DNA from 2 places in the Glutamicibacter sp. NPDC055354 genome. Region 1 is predicted to be linked to the other one. Evidence: predicted binding sites of a transcription regulator. Region 1 holds the regulator's gene; the other holds the start of a gene.
What was found. Region 1 encodes LexA, which represses DNA repair genes until DNA is damaged. Its sites were predicted from a motif close to TCGAACANNTGTTCGA; they were not measured.
Positions count from the first base shown of each region.

Region 2: a site for LexA is predicted at 2,898-2,913, ahead of ACWICV_RS02375 (DUF222 domain-containing protein). Genes of this name have one in related genera too.

Region 1 is NZ_JBSHMB010000002.1:600,018-610,119, forward strand. Features, by position in the region: gene ACWICV_RS13030 (glycoside hydrolase family 76 protein) at 1-1,028, shown strand, start outside; gene lexA (transcriptional repressor LexA) at 1,085-1,804, opposite strand; gene ACWICV_RS13040 (LysM peptidoglycan-binding domain-containing protein) at 2,063-2,416, shown strand; gene ACWICV_RS13045 (histidinol-phosphate transaminase) at 2,498-3,604, shown strand; gene hisB (imidazoleglycerol-phosphate dehydratase HisB) at 3,627-4,247, shown strand; gene hisH (imidazole glycerol phosphate synthase subunit HisH) at 4,248-4,883, shown strand; gene ACWICV_RS13060 (hypothetical protein) at 4,886-5,035, shown strand; gene priA (bifunctional 1-(5-phosphoribosyl)-5-((5-phosphoribosylamino)methylideneamino)imidazole-4-carboxamide isomerase/phosphoribosylanthranilate isomerase PriA) at 5,063-5,800, shown strand; gene ACWICV_RS13070 (SseB family protein) at 6,022-6,903, shown strand; gene ACWICV_RS13075 (MFS transporter) at 6,945-8,282, shown strand; gene ACWICV_RS13080 (GNAT family N-acetyltransferase) at 8,279-8,824, opposite strand; gene ACWICV_RS13085 (DUF1844 domain-containing protein) at 8,928-9,293, opposite strand; gene infC (translation initiation factor IF-3) at 9,623-10,102, shown strand, end outside.
Region 2 is NZ_JBSHMB010000001.1:519,821-529,922, reverse strand. Features, by position in the region: gene pepN (aminopeptidase N) at 1-1,527, shown strand, start outside; gene ACWICV_RS02385 (hypothetical protein) at 1,558-1,683, opposite strand; gene ACWICV_RS02380 (lipoate--protein ligase family protein) at 1,750-2,805, opposite strand; gene ACWICV_RS02375 (DUF222 domain-containing protein) at 2,977-4,575, shown strand; gene ACWICV_RS02370 (type B 50S ribosomal protein L31) at 5,327-5,584, opposite strand; gene ACWICV_RS02365 (TrmH family RNA methyltransferase) at 5,732-6,565, opposite strand; gene ACWICV_RS02360 (sulfite exporter TauE/SafE family protein) at 6,570-7,367, opposite strand; gene ACWICV_RS02355 (ABC transporter ATP-binding protein) at 7,396-8,181, opposite strand; gene serB (phosphoserine phosphatase SerB) at 8,369-9,289, shown strand; gene ACWICV_RS02345 (VanW family protein) at 9,451-10,102, shown strand, end outside.

The DNA.
Region 1 (10,102 bases):
AAGCCGCGATCGACACCCACCAGCGGTTCGGGCATCGCCTCATGGGGTTGCCCGGAACGTGGATTGGACAGAGCTACAGCAAAGCGCATCGGTTGCGCGACGGAAGCATGCTCAGCAATCTCAATGGTTTCGCGCACCCGCTTGCGGAGTGGAACTATTGGTGGCAGGCGCACTATCTGGATGCCATCATCGATGAGGGCCGATCGTACTGGGACGAAGGCAACGAACACCGGGCGCGCGAAGCGCTTGCCCGGGCCAACGGCCTATTGCGCGGCATTCGAATTCGAAACTTCGGGATCTTGCCCAACTACTTCTTCGACGACATGGCTTGGCTTGCCCTGGCCAGCGGCCGCCTGTCAAAGTTCACGCAGCTGGTGACGGGGCACAGGAGCCGTCCTGCCGAGGCGGCAGTTCGGACGCTGGGACGGCAGCTCCATGCCGGCATGGATGGGGTGCTGGACGGCGGCCTGTACTGGTCCAGAAAGCGGGATTTCAAGAACACGCCAGCCAACGCGCCGGCGGCACTGTTCTTTGCCCGTACCGGGGAGAAAGAGACCGCGCGAGAGCTTCTCCAGTGGCTGGAAAAGAATCTGTTCAGCGTGGAGCGAGGACTGTATCTGGACGGACTTCGGTTGACCACGCAGGGACACGCCGTGGAACCAGCGGTCTACACCTATAACCAGGGCCTGGTGCTCGGGGCATTGCTTGAGCTTGGCGAGCCTGCTGATCTGGCTCACGCTCAAGTACTGATCGATGCCACCACGAAATCGCTGTCAACTGCTGCCGGGGTCCTCTCGTTCAACAGCGGGGGAGACGGCAACCTGTTCGCGGGGATACTCTGCCGATATCTGGCCCTCGCCGGTAATGATGTCCGCTTGGAAGCCCGGAGCCGGGAGCAGGCCAGGAGGCTGGTCATGGCAACGGCGCGCCATCTGGCTGACCAGGAGCCACGCCGGCTTTCGGCGGCAATCCAACGCTGGATGATCTTCTCGGCGGCCGCTCAATTCGAGTTGAACGCCGGCCAATAGCGGGTTAAACGAGAATTGCGCTGGTGCCAAGCACCAGCGCAATGACCGTACGTATTCTAGAGCGAGCGCATCACCGAGACGACGCGTCCCATGATCGTTGCGGCATCACCCAAAATTGGTTCGTAGCGCGAGTTCTGCGGAAGCAGCCAGGTGTGCCCGTCACGCTGCCGGAAAGTCTTTACCGTGGCTTCTTCATCGAGCAGGGCAGCTACGATGTCGCCGTTGTCCGCCGTCTGCTGGCGGCGGACAACTACCCAGTCGCCATCGCAAATCGCAGCGTCAACCATTGAATCGCCGGAAACCTTGAGCATGAACAGTTCGCCGTGGCCTACGAGCTGACGAGGCAACGAGAAAACATCCTCGACGGACTGTTCGGCAAGGATCGGACCGCCGGCAGCGATACGGCCAACCAGGGGAACCATGGTGGTGTCAGCGGAAGTGCTCAATTCAATGATCTTGGCGTCTTCGCTGGCATCTGGCTCGACCGGCTTCGAAACTTCGGCCTTCTCGGCGTCTTCGGCCAGCTGCAGAGGCAGCAGGATTTCCATTGCGCGCGGACGGCGTGGATCTCGACGGATATAGCCGAGCTTTTCCAGCTGGCTCAGCTGGTGGGTGACGCTCGAAAGGCTCTTGAGCCCCACTGCGTCACCAATCTCACGCATCGATGGTGGATAACCGTTCTTGCCGATTGACCGCTGGATCGTCTCCAGGATCTTCTTTTGGCGAATCGTCAGCGAACGTGCATTCGATCGGGGAGTGCGTTGTGAAGCTGACATGAGATTTTGCCTTCCCTAGCAATCATTCGAAAGTTCGTAAGTCCAAACTGTCGGCGCTAGATGGTGAGATGTTTTCATTGCTCGTCTACTTCGAAATCTTAGTAGATAAGCGAGCTTCTTTCAAAGATTTGTTCGAAAACTTCTGGACAAGTTCCGCAAACCTCTGTTAGAACAGATATACGAGGTTCGAACAAGTTTTCGAATCTACGCTTTCGAATACAAATTCGCATCACTTGAATTTCTTGAGGAGACAAAGTCATGGCAACCGTCGCACTTGACTCAAATCAGACCCAGGCACCACTGAAGATCCGCATCAACCGTCGCGGATGGGCCGTGCTTGTGGGTATGCCCATTTTCGCACTCACCATCGCCGCAGCTTTCTTCATCTCCATGTTTGCCTCTGACGCGCATGCCGCAGCCGATACTCCTGTTGGAGTCGGAACCGTTGATGTCACCGTTATTCCAGGGGATACGCTGTGGAGCCTGGCCCGGGATTACGCCACCGGTTACGACGTGACCTCGGCAGTGGGCCACATCGCCGAACTCAATGCCCTGACCGGCAGCGAAATCCAGGTCGGCGAAACCCTCTCGATTCCGGTCCTTGCCGGCTAGCTTCCCCAGCTTGCTTCGAGTTTGTTACCTGTGGCCGTAGCGGATTCACCGGCAGGCGCGCTGCGCACGTAGACTTGATGCGTGAATGACCGCAGTGAACTTTTGAGTCAGCTGCCCTTGCGTGAGAATCTCCGCGGGCTATCCCCTTATGGCGCACCACAAATTGACGTGCCCATCCAGCTGAACGTCAACGAGAACACCCATCCGTTGCCACCGACAGTCGTCGATGCCATTGCACAAGAGGTGGCCAAGGCGGCGGCAACGTTGAACCGGTATCCGGACCGCGAGTTCACCGAGCTTCGCGAACTCCTAGCCGATTACCTCGGCCACTCGCTCACAAAGGACAATATCTGGGCCGCTAACGGTTCCAATGAAATCCTGCAGCAAATCCTGCAAGCCTTTGGCGGCCCCGGCCGTGCCGTGATGAGCTTCGGCCCTACCTACTCCATGTACCCGCTGCTTGCCAGTGGTACTGACACGAAATATATCGCCGGTGAACGCGCCGCAGATTTCACGTTGTCCGCCGATTCCGCAGCCGCACAGGTTCGCGAGCACAAGCCGAACATCGTTTTTCTCTGCTCTCCGAATAACCCCACCGGCACGGCCCTTGGCCTGGACGTCATCACCGCGGTATATGAAGCCATGAGCGAGCATAACGGCATGGTGATCGTGGATGAGGCGTACGCCGAGTTCTCCTTGGCCAGCACCACCTCGGCGCTGAGCCTGCTCGAAGGCCGCCAGCGGCTGATTGTCTCGCGCACCATGTCCAAGGCTTTCGGCCTGGCCGGTGCGCGCGTAGGCTACCTGGCCGCTGCGCCAGAAGTCACCGATGCCATCCGCTTGGTGCGACTGCCATACCACCTGTCGGCAGTGACCCAGGCAACCGCCATCGCGGCCTTGAAGAACATCGAGTTGCTGTTGGCCCAGGTCGAGGACATCAAGTCCCAGCGGGACCGCATCGTCGCGCGCCTGAAGGAACTTGGCCTCAAGCCATCGGTCTCCGACTCCAACTTCGTCTTCTTCGGTGGCGTCGAAGACCCCCGCAAGATTTGGGAAGGCCTGTTGGAAGCCGGCATCATCATCCGCGACAATGGAATCCCGGGAACCTTGCGTGTTACGGCAGGAACCGAATCGGAAACCACAGCCTTCTTGGAACGACTTGCCGAACTGCTCGGCTCGCAGAAGTAATCAAAGACAAGCGAAGGAAGACATGTCTGCCGAATTGATTGGCGCACGTCGCGCCCGCATGGAACGCGTGACCAGCGAATCGTCCGTATTCGTTGAACTGGACCTCGATGGCACCGGTGTCTCTGAGATCAGCACCTCGGTGCCGTTCTACGACCACATGCTGACTGCGCTATCCAAGCATTCGCTCATCGATCTCACCGTGCGTGCAACCGGCGATACCCACATCGACGTTCACCACACCGTCGAGGACACCGCGATCACCATTGGCGAAGTACTGCGCGTGGCACTGGGCAACAAGGCCGGCATCCGCCGCTTCGGCACCTCCTACGCTCCACTGGACGAAGCCCTGTCCCGTTCGGTAGTCGATGTGTCGGGCCGGCCATACCTCGTGCACTCCGGCGAGCCTGCGGGCCAGGAATACCACCTGATCGGTGGTCACTTCACCGGTTCGATGACCCGTCACGTCTTCGAAGCCATCACTTTCCACGCACAGATCTGTGCTCACATCGAGGTGCTCTCGGGTCGCGACCCGCACCACATCGTTGAAGCGCAGTTCAAGTCCTTCGCGCGCGCATTGCGCGAAGCGGTAGAGCGCGATGAGCGCATGGGCGACAAGATCCCATCCACGAAGGGTGCACTGTAAGTGGAAAAGAAAACAGTAGTTGTCCTGGATTATGGTTCCGGCAACGTCCGCTCCGCTGTGCGCGCTTTGGAAGCCGCCGGCGCCGAAGTGGAACTGACCGCAGATCCGAAGAAGATCGTGGCCGCCGACGGCCTGGTAGTCCCCGGTGTTGGCGCCTACGCCTCGGTCATGGAGCAGCTGGCCAAAACCGGTTCCCTGCGCTGGATCGGTCGCCGCATTGCCGGGGGCCTGCCGGTTTTGGGTATCTGCGTGGGACACCAGGTCTTCTTTGAAGAAGGCGTGGAACACGGTGTGAAAACCGAAGGCATTGGCGAATGGCCGGGCAAGGTTGAACGCCTGCAGTCGGATGTCATCCCGCACATGGGCTGGAACACGGTACGCCCGCCGGAAGGATCCAAGCTGTTCGCCGGCATCGAGGGTGAACGATTCTACTTCGTGCACTCCTACGCTGTTCAGAAGTGGGAATTCGACGTAACGCAGCCAGCGATGACCCCGCCACAGGTGACCTGGTCGACGCACGGAACGCCCTTCGTGGCCGCCGTCGAGAACGGCCCGCTATCGGCAGTGCAGTTCCACCCGGAGAAGTCCGGGGACGCTGGCGCGCAGCTGCTTCGCAACTGGTTGGGGACGCTCTAGGCATGTGGACCCTCATTCTGGGCGTTGTCGGGGCCTTCCTGATTGGCGGAGCCATTTCGCTGAAGAGCCAGAAGGCCCATATCTCATGGATCATCGCGCTGTGGGTACTTGCAGGCCTGAGCCTGATCGCAGCCTGGTCATTGACTTACTAATCACATTACTTCTTCACTAAGGACATCATGAGCGAGCAACCAATCCTCGAACTTTTGCCTGCAGTAGATATCGCTGGCGGACAGGCAGTGCGCCTGGTCCAGGGCGAAGCCGGTTCCGAGACCGGATACGGCGACCCGCTGGAAGCTGCGCTCTCCTGGCAGAATGCCGGCGCTGAATGGCTGCACCTGGTCGACCTGGACGCAGCCTTTGACCGTGGCAGCAATGTTGAGATTGTCCAGCGCATTGCCAAGGAACTGGATATCAAGGTCGAGCTCTCCGGCGGTATCCGCGATGACGCTTCACTTGACCGGGCCCTGGAATTCGGTGCTACCCGCGTCAACCTCGGAACCGCCGCGCTGGAGAACCCGGAATGGACCAAGCAGGCCATTGCCCGCCACGGTGACAAGATCGCCGTGGGCATGGACGTGCGCGGAACCACCTTGTCCGGCCACGGCTGGACCAAGGACGGAGGCGACCTGTGGGATGTTCTGGCCCGCCTCGAAGATGCCGGATGCGCCCGTTACGTCGTCACCGACGTGACCAAGGACGGCACCCTGCGCGGACCGAACGTTGAACTATTGCGCGAAATCGCTGCCAAGACCAGCAAGCCGATTGTCGCCTCGGGCGGCATCTCCTCGCTCGAAGACCTCCGGGTCTTGCGCGAGCTGGTTCCAGAAGGCATCGAAGGAGCCATCATGGGCAAGGCGCTGTACTCGGGCCAATTCACCTTGCAAGAAGCGCTCGATGTAGCAGGTCGCCGCTAGGCCCCATGCTGCAGCAGGGAAAGACGATTCAGAAGCTCGTGCTTTTGAATCGTCTTTTTTTATTCGTGAAAGCGGATCCCGGTCTTTCCCTCCTCGGGCCCGCGACTGCGCGCAGGTGCTGGGAAAGAAATCTGAAATCATCGGATAGGGGTGTCCAAGCTCATGACTGCAGTTTTGAAACTTCCCTCCAACAACCCCGAAACCACCGATAGCATGGAGCTATGAGTACCGAGCAACCTGAATCTGCACCCAAACGCCACCTGCCGGGACATATTGTCGCTGCACTGGCGCAGGCAGGCTCTAGCACCGACTCTGCCGGTCAGGACTGGGAAGGCCGGGACCTGAGCGGTGAAGGCAACCCCCTGCATAATTTCGACAAGGACGACGGCAAGGCCGACGCCAACGTCGTTGCCGCACTGGCGGCCTTGCGCGATGGCAGCGCAGGGGAGGGCGAGGTGCATAAATCCTTGTCCGAGGCACGCGTTTTCGTTGCGGTGGTAGCCCAGCTCGGCGAAGAAGCCATGACGGAACACGGCTTCGCATCCGACAAGGAAGCCGATATGGCGCTGGTGAAAATCAAGGCTCCAGATGGCCGCATGGCCCTGCCGATCTTCACGACCGTCGAACGATTGCAAGCTTGGCACAAGGAAGCTCGACCAGTGGCGGTTTACGCCCCGCGGGCGGCCCTCTCGGCAGTCAGCGAGGAATGCCAGCTGCTGGTACTCGATCCCGGAAGCGAATTCACCTTCGTACTTCGACGACCGGGGGTCTGGAACCTGGCGAAGCAGATCGACTGGATTCCGAGTTATCAGAACCAGCAGATCGCCAACCTGGTGCAGGATGCAACCGAAGGCTTTGGCCAGTTGCAGACCGTCAAGGTTGCCCCGGGCAGGGGAGTCGGCTCACGCAGCAAGGACGGGCAAGTGGTCCTTGGCGGAGGTCCCGGACCGGAACTGAACTTGCAGTTTGTTTTTGCTCCCGGAACGAGCGAGAACGACGCTCGCGAGACGACTCGCGCAATCCACGGACGTTTGTCCCAAAACACCGAATTCGCTGAAGCAGTGGATTCCCTCGAACTCAGTTTGCACAGCGCGCCGAACTAAACCGGCGGGCTCCTTTCGACCAGACAAGGAACTTTCCGGGCATGAAAAGCTATTGGCAGATTTTGCGTCAACCGCAGATCTCACTTCTGTTGCTGATTGGCATGATTGCCCGACTTCCGCACTCTGCATTGAGCATGCTGCTGCTCCTGCACCTGGTGAACAACCTCGGCCAATCCTGGGTTTCGGCCGGTCTGGTCACGGCCGTCATGACCTTGGGCATCGCCATTGGCGCCCCGTGGCGCGGTGCCCGCGTTGATGTCTGGGGACTGCGCCGCGCGATGATCCCATCGGTGATCGTCGAAACACTCGTCTGGTGCACGGTGCCGCATGTTCCACTGGTCTGGGTGTACCCGCTGGCCTTCATCGGCGGACTCTTCGCGCTACCGGTCTTCTCAGTGGTGCGTACCGCGCTGGGCATCATGACCACCGGCGAACAACGCCGTACCGCCTTCGCCTTGGATGCCACCGCCACCGAACTGGTGTTCATCGTCGGACCTGCAAGCGCCGGCATTGTCGCCACCCAGATCAGCAGCGTCATTGGATTGAGCGTCATCGGCGTGACCTCGACGGTTGCCGGGTTGGCGCTGATGATCCTGAATCCGCCAACGCGCAGCGATGATCCCAAGGCGATCGCCTCGCGGGCCAACGTGCACGAGGAACGCTTGGGGGCGGAGGCCAGCTTCATTGCGGCCGCGCCGATGGGTGTACCCGAAGTCGAGGGCGAGCTGATCGCAGCCGGCATGAAGTCTGCCCGCGCCCGCATCAAGCAGCGTGGCCGCAACTTCAAGAACCGTTTCAACTGGGTCAGCGCTTCGGTCCTGGCAGTATTCATTGCCGCGGCCGGAGCAGGCATGCTGCTCACCGGCACAGAAGTGGCCATCGTGGCCGAATTGGACGCGTCGGCGCAGAGCCACCAGCTGGGTCTGGTGTTCTTCTTCTGGTGCGGAGCTTCGCTGGTCGGCGGCCTGATCTACGGGTCGATGAAGCGGGTTATTTCTCCACTGGTGCTGCTGCTGAGCATGGCCGTGCTGACGATCCCCATGTACTTCGCGTGGGATACCTGGTCATTGGCGCTGTTCTCCGCACTTCCCGGCTTCCTGTGCGCGCCGACGCTGTCGGCGGCCTCTGAGTGGCTCACCGACTTGGTGGCCGAAAAGCGTCGCGGCGAAGCCATGGGCTGGTATGGCTCTGCGATGACCGCTGGCACCGCGTTGGGATCGCCGATCACCGGCATATTCGTCGACAACCTCGGACCCGCCCCGGCCTTCCTTGGCATCGGCGCCATGGCTGCAGTGGTCGTGGTGATTGCCTTGATTGCGCAGCAGATCCGCCGCCGCGTTCGCCGCGCCCGCCGCCGTCGCCTGGAAACGATCGCCTAGGCTCGTGGAGCTGCCCTGAGCCGCGAGTACATGTACATGTCCCTGCGTGCGGTGCCCACCTGTTCCCAGCTGCGCAGCAAGCCTTCACGCTGGAAGCCGCACGCTTCAGCGGCCCGCCACGACCCCTCGTTCCACGGCTCCACGTAGAGCTCGATCCGGTCGATTCCCGGATGCTCCAATGCCCAGGCGCCGAGCGCTGCCAACGCGTGCTTGGCAATGCCGCGCCTGCGGTGCTCCGGTGCGATCCAGTACCCGATGCTGGCCCTGCCGTGGTCGGCATTGCGCAGCCACAAGCCGATTTGCCCGACGGCACGATCCGTGGCCGTTTCGGCTATGGCAAATGAATACCCGCTGCCCTCGGCCACCCGGCGGTGCTGGCGCTCGATGAATGCCGTATAGCCGGCTTCAGTTCCTTGCGCCGGGACCGTGGTGATTTGCGTAATGTAGGGGTCCGTGGAGGCCTGCCTCACGGCAGGAATGTCGCTGGGCTGGAAGGGGCGGAGCCGGAAAGCGCCGGCGACGATCACTGGTTGTTCGAGCATCTGCATGATTCCAACTTAGCGTGGTGATCCAGACAACAATGGACCCGTTTCCCTGGGGAAACGAGTCCATGATGTTAATCTCTTAAAATTCAGCCAATATTACCTAGTTGACCGGTCCGGTGAACTTCTCGCCCGGGCCCTTGCCTGGTGCATCCGGGATGATCGAAGCTTCGCGGAAGGCCAGCTGCAGGCTGCGCAGGCCGTCACGCAAAGGCGCTGCGTGCTGCGAGCCGATCTCAGGCGCACCGGCGGTGACTAGGCCTGCCAGTGCGGTGATCAGCTTGCGGGCCTCATCGAGATCCTTCAGCTCATTGGCATCTTCGCCCTCTGCAAGTCCGCACTTGACTGCTGCTGCACTCATCAAGTGGACGGCGGCCGTGGTGATGATTTCAACGGCTGCAACTTCTGCGATATCGCGCACCTGCTGGTCGACAGCGTGCTGGTGCGAGTTGGTGTCTTCGTTAGTCATACTGCTAAGCTTGTCACAGACCGACTCGATGCCGGTACTTCTCGCAGTTCTCCAGCTAGCACTGGATGAGGGATTCGTACTAGTATTGAGCCATGCAAGTGGAGGCCAACTCCCACCCGCTGTCGCCGTTTCCAGGCTTCCGGGTATTTCGGCAGGATTGCAGCAATGCATTCCCCAAGCGCTTACGCAGGAGCAATCCCGTGTTCGGCTTTGTCGTTCTTTTGGCCTTCGCCTGCAATCGCAGACGGGGGCCTTCTTTGTTTGCGGTCATGGATTACGAATTTCAGGAGTGACACATCAGCGATCCACGCATTAATGAGCGCATTCGCGTGCCAGAGGTACGTCTCGTCGGCCCTAATGGCGAGCAGGTAGGCATCGTCCGTATCGAGGACGCGCTTCGTCTTGCTCTCGAGTCCGATCTGGACTTGGTCGAGGTGGCACCCAGCGCCAAGCCTCCAGTGTGCAAATTGATGGATTTCGGCAAGTACAAGTACGAAGCCGCTGTCAAGGCTCGCGAAGCTCGTAAGAACCAGACCAACACGGTCTTGAAGGAAGTCCGCTTCCGCCTGAAGATCGACACCCACGACTACGAGACCAAGGTTGGCCACGCACTGCGCTTCCTGGGCGCCGGCGACAAGGTCAAGGCCATGATCCAGTTCCGTGGTCGTGAGCAGCAGCGTCCAGAGATGGGCATTCGCTTGCTTGAAAAGTTTGCAGCAGACGTCGCCGAAGTTGGAATCATTGAATCCAGCCCGCGCATCGATGGCCGAAACATGGTCATGGTTGTTGGTCCGCTGAAGAACAAGGCA
Region 2 (10,102 bases), on a different contig from region 1:
GCCGACCAGATGCCCACCACCCACCCCATCGTGGCCGACATCCCGGACCTGCTGGCCGCGGACCAGAATTTCGATGGCATCACCTATGCCAAGGGCGCCAGCGTGCTCAAGCAGCTGGCCGCCTTTGTCGGCGCCGAGGCCTTCCGCGACGCCGCCCGCGCCTACTTCCGCAAGCACGCCTACGGCAATACCTCGCTGGATGACTTCCTCGAAGCGCTCGAAGCGGCCAGCGGCCGCGATATGGGCCAGTGGGCGGATGCCTGGCTGAAGACCAGCGGCGTGCCGAAGCTGCACGTCGAGTACACCACCGATGCCGGCGGCACCATCACCGCGGCATCGCTGATCCAGTCGGGCACCGATCCGGTCACCGGGCAGAAGATCGCCCGCCCGCATGTGCTTTCGGTCGGCGCCTACCAGCTGGACGGGAGCCAGCTGGTGCGCACCGACTCGGTGGACGTGGAGCTCTCCGGCGAATCGGCGGCCCTGGACTTCCTGGTCGGACGCCGGATCCCGGATCTGCTGCTGCCCAACGACGGCGATGAGACCTATGCGCTGATCGAATTCGACCCGGTTTCGCGTGCCACCTTGCTCGGCCACCTCTCGGGCCTGGGCGACTCGCTGCCCCGCGCCACCTGCTGGGCGTCGCTGTGGGATGCGGTGCGTTCGGCCACCTTGGATGCGCAAAGCTACGTGCAGGCGATCCTCGATCACGCGCACGCCGTCACCGACGCGGGCGTCTTCGGGGTGCTTACCGACCAGTTGGCCACCTCGATTTCCAAGTACGTTGCCCCCGAGCTGCGCGCGGAGCTGCGCCAGAAGGCCGCCGCAACCCTCACCGGGTGGCTCACCCGGTTCGAGGCCGGCGGAGACCAGCAGACCACCACCGCGCGCACCCTGGTTCGCCTGGCCCGTGCCGGCGTGGCTCCGGAGGCGCTCGACGCCTTCCTGGGCGAGCAGCCCAATGCCTACCAGGTCACCGTCGATGAGCAGCTGCTGTGGGGTTCCTACATCGCGCTGGCCGCTTCCGGCCGGCTCGACGAGGCCGCCGAGGCATCCATGCACGAAGCGGCCAAGGCCAACCCCACCAGCGTGGCGCAGAATTCGGTTCGCACCGCGCTGGCGGCGCGCCCGGATCCGCAGGCCAAGGACACCGCTTTCGACACCGTGCTGATGGCGCGCGATGAACACGGGGAGCTGTCCAACGATGCCCTCTCGGCCACCGCGCTGGGCTTCACCATGGGTTCCTCCGCCCTGCTGGCACCGTTCGAGGAACGCTACTGGGCCGCGATCCTGCCGGTCTTCGAGACCATGGGCATGGAATTCGCCACGCGCGTGATCGAGGGGCTGTATCCAGGGCACCAGGATCTCCAGGGCGCCATCGAGCAGAACCATGCACTGGCCACCGCTACCGCATGGCTGGAACGCCATGAGAGCGCACCGGCCGCCCTCAAGCGCATCCTGCTTGAGGAACGCGCAGAACTGGAACGCTCGCTGAAGGCCCAGGCCTACAGCCGCACCAGCCGCTAGGCGCTGGCCCTCCGAAGGCCGGCCCGCTGCTTATCCACGCAGCGGGCCGGCCAAGAGCCGCAGGCCGTTGCCGGTGGCGCAACCGGTTCCAGTGCGGGTCTGCCCTGCGGCCGAACCCGGCCGGCCCAGCGGAGATGGCAGGGCCACAGCAACCATGGCCTCAAGCGAAACAAGGGCCTGGCCTCGAACTTGATCGAGAACAGGCCCTTGGATCTTGGCTCGCTACGGAACCCGCGCGGTCCACTGCGCGGTAGCGAATTTGGCCTCGGCCAATTCCTTCGCCTCCAGACGGGATTCGGCATCCAGCTGCGCCGGCTTGGCCCCGGTGCGCTTGGCGAAGGTGTCCATCATGACGTTGATGATCTCCATGCGATCCAGCTTTGTCTGCGACTTCAGCGGATCCACACGCTTGACCGCTGAGGTGATGCCCTTGTCGGAGATCTTCTCCCGGCCAATGCGCAGCACCTGGGTCATCTTCTCCGCGTCGATGTCGTAGCTCATCGTGACGTGGTGCAGCATCGCACCGTTGGCCAGGCGCTTTTGAGCTGCGCCGCCGATCTTGCCGGCAGGGGTCGCGATGTCGTTCAGCGGCTTGTAGTACGCTTCCAGGCCGATGCTTTCCAGCGCTTCCATCACCCAGGCGTCCAGGTACGGGTAGGAATCGGCAAAGCTCATGCCGTCCACCAGGGATTCAGGAGCGTAGAGCGAGTAGGTAATGCAGTTGCCAGCTTCCATGAACATCGCGCCGCCTCCGGAAATGCGGCGAACCACCTGGATGCCGTGCTTTTCGGCTTGCTCCATGTCCACTTCGTTCTTCAGCGACTGGAAGGAGCCGATCACGACGGCGCCTTCGCTCCAGTCCCAGAAGCGGATGGTCGGCTTGCGGGTCCCCTTGGCGATTTGCCGGGTCAGCATCTCATCCAGCGCCACTTGCTCGGTGATTGGAATGATCTCCGGGCCCAGGACTTCCCACTCGTGGTCTTCCCACTTGGTGGCGTGTCCCAGCGCGCGGCGGACGACGCGCGCGATGGCGTCTTCGTCAAAACCGAACATCACTGCGCCTTCACGCAGATTTTTGGTTACCGCATTGCGTATGGTGCTGTGGCTGGCGTCCGCTGGCAAACCGCGTAGCGCATCATTCAAGTCATCGAGTGCATCATCTGGTTCCAGGAAGAAGTCGCCATTCAATGACACTTCGGTGATCACGCCATCGGAAGTATCCAGATCTACAACGACTAATTTGCCACCGACTACCTTGTATTCACCATGATGCTTCATGGTTTCATTCTATCCCCGGCTGCCCACTAGTCGAATCCACGCGCCCCCGGATTCGGTGGTTCGCAGTGGCAACATTCGACGCCGGATAACAATCGAATAAATATTCGAGAATACTTCCACATTCCGCGGATTTCCGGGCCAAACTGTCTGTTGCCGGCAGGATAATTAACTATGGCTATACCCGATTTCATCCATGACGACGATGATGAACATCGTCTACCGTTGCCCCCAGCTGGCACTCGCACAGAATCCCACAAGGATTCGTTATTCAGCGACCATCTCGAACATCACCTGTTCCATGGTCCGCTGAAGCAATTGGCAGATGAGCTCTACGACGCGGGCCCGCTCAATGGCCCCGACGACGCCCTCGAACGGCTGAAGAAAATCCAGCGCATCCAGAGCACCCTCGATGCAATGACATCTGTGCTGCTGGCCGATTCAGTAGAACAAGTCAGTGAATCATTTGCCGATATGATCGCCACCGCGGGGACCACTACCGAGGAGGAGGAACGCGAGGCTCGGAAAAGTGCTCAATACTATGGCGTTGACCGCGGCAGTGACCAGGTCATCAACTCCAACTTCATCGCAGAAGCGGCTGTCGCGCTGCGTGAGACCCCTCGCATAGTAGGCAAGCGGATGTTCTATGCCAAGGGTCTTCGCTACGCCTGCAAGGAAACCCTCACGGCTCTGGCTGCAGGAGAGATCACGCCCAAGGCAGCGCATGACATCGTGAAGTATTCGCAGGACTTGCTCCCCGAACAAATCATGCAGATGCAACGCGTGCTGTTGCCCATGGCGAAGACTGCGTCTGATGACGCGATATACCAACGCGCACGCCGGTTCCATGACAGGATGTGCCCGGAGGCCGCCGAACAAAGGCACAAGAAGTCTGAAAAGAATCGCAAGCTCACGCTATGGGATAACGAAAATGGCATGTCCACCCTCAAGTACTACAACAGTGCCGCAGTGATTCACTCCATCAAGAACTCCGTGAAGTGGCTAGCTGATCAGCATAACGATCCGCAGGATCCCCGCACCCGGGAGCAAATAGAAGCGGACGCCTTTGCAGACATCATCCTCAACGGCTGGCCGGACCGGGAAGGCACGCCCCTCAAGCCACGGGTATCCATCACGATTCCCGCGGTGGAAATGCTGGCGGATCCTACAAGGACCGTGGCTGACCTGGAAGGCTACGGCCCCATCCCACTGGGGGTCGCATTGGTGTTGGCAAAGGATGCGCCTTCGTTCCAGCGCGTGCTGACCGACCCATGGACTGGCGCCGCGATAGATGTCGAGCGAAGGCGCTACCGGCCCTCGCAGAGCCTCAAGGATCTGTTACGGCACCGCGATGAGCATTGCTGCTTCCCCGGCTGCCGCCGTCCAGCTGACCGCTCCGAGATTGACCATATAAATGGCTGGGCTCACGGAGGGCATACGACCAGGGACAATACGCATCTGCTGTGCAAGCAGCATCAAATGTTCAAGCATGCATTGGGTTGGAAAGTCGTTCCGCGTCCTGACGGATCCAAGATGTGGGTGACTCCACACGGGCTGAGCGCACTCGTTATTCCGGAAAGCGTCAAGCGTGTGGACCAATTCGATCATGTAAATGATCATTGCCCAGAGCGCCCTAAGGTCATTCCTTTGCCGCATATTCGACTCACGGCAGAAGTACGCAGGGTACTTGGGCTCAAGCCTCGCGTCGACATTCCAGACGAGGATCCCGGTCCTGAATCGCCGCCAGATGACGGCCAGAAGGAAACAGGCTGAGGACGCTATCCCGATTGACCGGTTTTTGGGTGACAGAATTTTTCAGTCACCAGCACCTCCACACCACCAATAACACCATTCACGCAACGGCGATGGAGCCAGTTGCTCGGAGCAGTGCGGCCAAGACGTCTGCTTCGACGAGTCAGCGAATCCTTATTCAGCCGCCACTGGAAACCCCGACGGCTATAGCACCGAAAAGCTCTGGGCAAACGCTCCTGACAATATTTTTCAGTCAATGGCGCCTCCAGGCAACTGCCAAAATGCCCGATGCGCACCGCTGTGCCAAAAACGGGACCTCTACGACAGTTCCGTGAAAACATTTTTCAGTCATCCCCGGCTGCCCCGACGGCTATTGCGCCGAACGACGCTGGGGCGAACGCTGCTGACAATATTTTTCAGTCACTGGCGCATCGAGACGACTAGCAAAATGCCACTAGCGCATCGCGGCGCGAAAAAGGAATCCTCCTAGTCAGTTAAGTGAGAGCATTTTTCAGTCATCTCCTGCCGCCCCGACGGCTATTGAGCCGGAAGACGCTGGGGCGGACGCTGCTGACAATATTTTTCAGTCACTGGCGCATCCAGGAAACTGCCAAGATGCCGCGATGCGCATCGTGGCGCGAAAAACGAATCCTCTTAGACGGTTCCGTGAAAACATTTTTCAGTCACTGATGGACAGGTGTGCTGTTAAAGCAGCAGCGGCGTGTTTCCAAATACTGGAAACACGCCGCGAAAGCTTGCTAGGGGCGAAGTATTACTTCTTGCCGCCGAAGCCCTTGAAGCGGGCGTTGAAGCGCTCGACACGACCAGCGGTGTCCATGATGCGCTGCTTGCCGGTGTAGAACGGGTGCGAAGCCGCCGAGATTTCGACGTCGATTACTGGGTAGGTGTTGCCATCTTCCCATTCGATGGTCTTGTCCGACTTAGCGGTCGAACGGGTCAGGATCTTCTCGCCGGATGCCAGGTCGTTGAAGACAACTGGGCCGTACTGTGGATGGATATCAGCCTTCATAGCTATACACCTTTTTTGTTTATGGCCACTGGATTTTGCCAGTAGCTACTTACTCGGAAATTGTGTCCCGCATTCAGGGCTCCATGAAGAGACCTCAATGCACAGACAGTCCATCCTATCGCAAAAGCGGCGGCGGCAGAAACCTTCTTAGCGTGGCGCGGAGCACAAATGCCAGAATGCAATTGCGCTAGCGGCACCAACATTCAGGGAATCCACTTCGCGGTACATAGGGATGATCACGGTCCGGTCAACGGCGGCCAGAGCTTCATCGGTAACTCCCCTGCCTTCGTTGCCCAAGATCATGGCGACCTTCTGGCCAGACTTGATCTCTACTTCGTTTAGCGGGATCGCGTCCTCGGTCAGTTCCATGGCGAGCATCTCGTAGCCATGCCTCTTCAAGGTCTGGATGTCCTCTGGCCACGACAGCATGCGTACCCAAGGAAGGTCGAAGACCGTCCCCATTGAGACGCGGGCGCTGCGACGGTACCAGGGGTCCACGCATTTGGGGGTGAGCAGCACGGCGTCAACGCCAAGCCCTGAAGCCGAACGGATAATTGCGCCGAGGTTAGTATGGTCGGCGATGTCTTCCAAGATGGCGACGCGCGAACTGGCTTCAAGCACTTCGTCCAGATCCAGCGGTTCGGGACGATTCATCGCTGCCATGGCGCCGCGGTGCAAGTGGAAGCCGACCAGATCCTGGAGCTGCCGATCATCCCCAATGAAAATCGGCGCGTCTGGGAAACGGTTGAACTCCTCGGTTAGCTGGTCCAAATGCTTTTCGGCGAGCAAGAAGCTGCGCGGCACGTGGCCCGCGTTGATCGCACGCTGCACCACTTTGGTGCTCTCGGCAATGTAGAGCCCGTTTTCCACGTCAGTGCGCATACGCAGGTTCGCTTCGGAGAGCCGGAGGTACTCGTCGAGGCGGGAATCGGCCAGATCCGCGACCGGCAGGATCCGTTCAGGGTTGAGAATTTCAGCCACGAAGCTACACCAACTTGTAGAGCATGTTGCCCAGGGCGACCAGGCCCAGGATGACGATGACCAGGCGCAGCAGCCCAGGCGAGAGCTTGCGGCCAATCTTGGCGCCGGCGAATCCGCCGATCAGCGAGCCGACAGCGATAAGCAGGACGACGAGCCAATTGATGCGTTCCGGCGCAATGATCAGGTACATCGCGGCCGCCACGAGATTCACGATCAGGGAGAGGATGACCTTGATTGCATTGGACTGCTGCAGGGATGCTTGCAAGAACACGCCGAATACCGCCATCAGCAGGACTCCCTGCGCGGCGGTGAAGTAGCCGCCGTAGACACCGATGATGAACACCAGGATGTAGAGGACCATTGGAATCTGGGCGCGATCGGCATCATCCGGGTCGGTGCCGCCGGAAGCGGCCTGCCGGGTCTTCGCCCACTTGGCAAGACGGGGCTGGAAGATCACCAGCACCAGCGCGCAAACCAGCAGCACCGGCGCAACGATGCCGAAGACGGACTCCGGCAGGTTCAGGAGGAGCAAGGAACCGATCAACCCGCCGACCAGTGAAACCGGCACGAGTTTGAGCAGCGTCTTCTTGACGCTGGCAGCTTCTCGACGGTACCCCCAGGCACCGGAGAAGCCACCAGCAACCAGACCCATGGCGTTGGAGACGACGGCATTCACCGGAGCCATGCCCAACGCCACGAGAATGGGGAAAGTGACCAACGTGCCCGAACCGACGACGGTGTTGATAGTTCCGGCCCACAGTCCACCAATGAAGACCAGGGCTTCGCGCCAAAATTCGATCACGTGGAATTTTCCCCTTTAGTTATTGCTGTTAGCTGCGTGCGAAAGCAGAGTAGCGTCCACCTTCACGGCGCAGGCTCAGCGGCATGCCGTAGGTTGCTTCCAGGTTCGCTTCGTTCAGCGTGGATTCGATCTCGCCGGCAGCGACAACTTCGCCGTCGCGCATCATCAGGATGTGGGTGAATCCCGCTGGCACCTCTTCAAGGTGGTGGGTTACCAGAACCAGCGCCGGGGCATCCTCGTCGGCTGCCAGTTCCGCCAGCTTGCCAACCAGGTCTTCGCGCCCGGCAAGGTCCAAGCCTGCTGCAGGCTCATCGAGGATCAGCAGTTCGGGATCGGTCATCAAGGCACGGGCGATCAGCACGCGCTTGCGCTCGCCTTCGGAAAGCTTGCCGAAAGGCTGGTTCATGAAGGTGGACATGCCCCAGTTGTGCAGCAGATGGAAAGCACGGCGCTCATCGAGCTTCTCGTACTTCTCGCGCCAGCGACCGGTCATGCCGTAAGCCGCGGTGAGTACTACGTTCAGCGCGGTTTCGTTGGCTGGAATGGAGTTGGCCACCAGGGCTGAGCTCAGGCCGATCAACGGACGCAGATCGAAGACCGACACCTTGCCCAAACGTTCGCCAAGGATATCCGCGGTACCGCGGGTTGGGTGCAGCCGGGTGGCCGCAATGTTCATCAAGGTCGACTTGCCGGCGCCATTGGGGCCGATCACAATCCACCGCTGTCCTTCTTTGACTTCCCAGGACACGTCCTTGAGCAGGTCTTTTCGCCCGCGTACAACGCTGACATCTTTGAAAGTTAGCACTTCGCTCATGGTATTCAAGATTAGACTTTTCGCCCCTGTTTCACTAATTGGAAATGCCGAACGGGGCCTGAGATCGCCGGATTGACCTGTATTGCGTCCAACGGCAATACTAGTTCGCTCCCCCAGGCCTGGTCAGCGACTTTGCGCCAACACGTCATGTTTGGTCGTAAACACCGAAGCAATGAAAAATGGTTGCATGGCTTCATCATTGGTTTTCGCATCCCGCCCCGCTTTCTCCCGCACCGACTTCAACGCTGTATTGCAGCAAGCGGCCGCCGCCGGGCTCATTCCCGCCGCGGACGAGAGCCAGATCAAAGCCAGCGAAGAGCGGCTGGTCGCCAAGTTCCGCATTGAACAGGCCGATCAGGCGAAGCTGCAGCAGGCTGCTGCGGCATTCGTCGATGCGCAGGTCGCCGACGGCGCACTGGAATACGCGGACATGTGCGTAGCGGTGGTACCGGCCGAACTCGTCGATGCTCCGCAGCTGCTCTTGCTGATGGATGTCGATTCCACCTTGATCAAGCAGGAAGTCATCGAACTGCTCGCCGCTCACGCTGGACGGGAAGAAGAAGTGGCTGCGGTGACCGAAGCCGCGATGCGCGGTGAACTGGATTTCGCCCAGTCCTTGATCCAGCGCGTAGCTACCTTGAAGGATCTGCCAGATACTGTCCTTGCCGAGGTAGGCCAGCGCATTGTCCTCTCGGACGGCGCCGAAGCCCTGGTCAAGCGGTTCCACGCTGCTGGGCACAAGGTCGGCGTAGTTTCCGGCGGGTTCCAGCAGATCCTGGATCCGTTGGCTGCCCATCTGGGCCTGGACCATGCGCTGGCTAACACCTTGGGCATTTCCGAGGGAATTCTTGACGGAACCGTTCACGGCCAGATCGTCGATCGCGGCATGAAGGAAACGATGCTGCGCGCCTGGGCGGAGGAACATCACATCCCGATGACGGCAACCGTCGCCGCCGGTGATGGCGCCAATGATCTGGCCATGGTTGCTGCCGCGGGTTTGGGCGTGGCTTTCAATGCGAAGCCTGCCCTGCGCGATGAGGCGGACGTGCGCCTGGACTTCTCGCGCCTGGACGTCATCGCCGACCTAGTACTCAATGATTTGGCTTAGCGGAATCCAACAACTGCATAACAATTCTGCCGATAGCGGCTTTCGGTAACTTGATCGGTTGTTCCAGCGGTTAGTATTTCTATTGACGCGTTTAACGGCTGGCGGCATAAGTCCTAGCCGCGCGCGTAGCCCCTATCGCTTTCGAAAGAGCTACCAGACCAGTGCAGACCCCCTCCCCGGACAGTTCCTCAACTACGCCTACGCACTCCGCACAAGACAAGAAGAAGCCGAAGAGCAAGGCCAAGCCTTGGATCATTACCGGTTCTTGTGTTGCAGCCGTAGCCGCAGCATATCTCGGCGGAGCCGCCTATGTCAGTTCCCAGGTTCCAGCCAACGCGTCAATTGCGGGCGTGAACATAGGATCCATGAACAAGGACCAGGCTCGCGCCGAATTGGAACGCGAGGTACTCCCCCTGGCTGAAAAGCCAATGGATGTCACCGTCAACGGTGAAAAGTACACCCTGGATCCGGCCAAGGCCGGCCTGGAACTGAACGTTGATGAAACCATCAACGAACTGACTTCCTACGAAATCAACCCGGCCAAGCTCTACGAGCGGCTCACCGGCGAATTCCACGTCACCCCAGCGGTCGATGTAGATCAGGAAAAACTGGGCGCGCAGCTTGAAGCGCTGGCCAAGAAGGCCAATGCCGAGGTCGCCGAAGGAACCATCGATTTCAAGGATGGCACCTCGAAGCTGACCAAGCCCGTTGACGGCGTAGCGCTGAAGACCGAAGAAGCCGCCACACTGATCAGCGAGGAATGGGAAATTGCCGGCGCGGCGATCGACCTGCCTGCCGAGGTCAGCAAGCCGG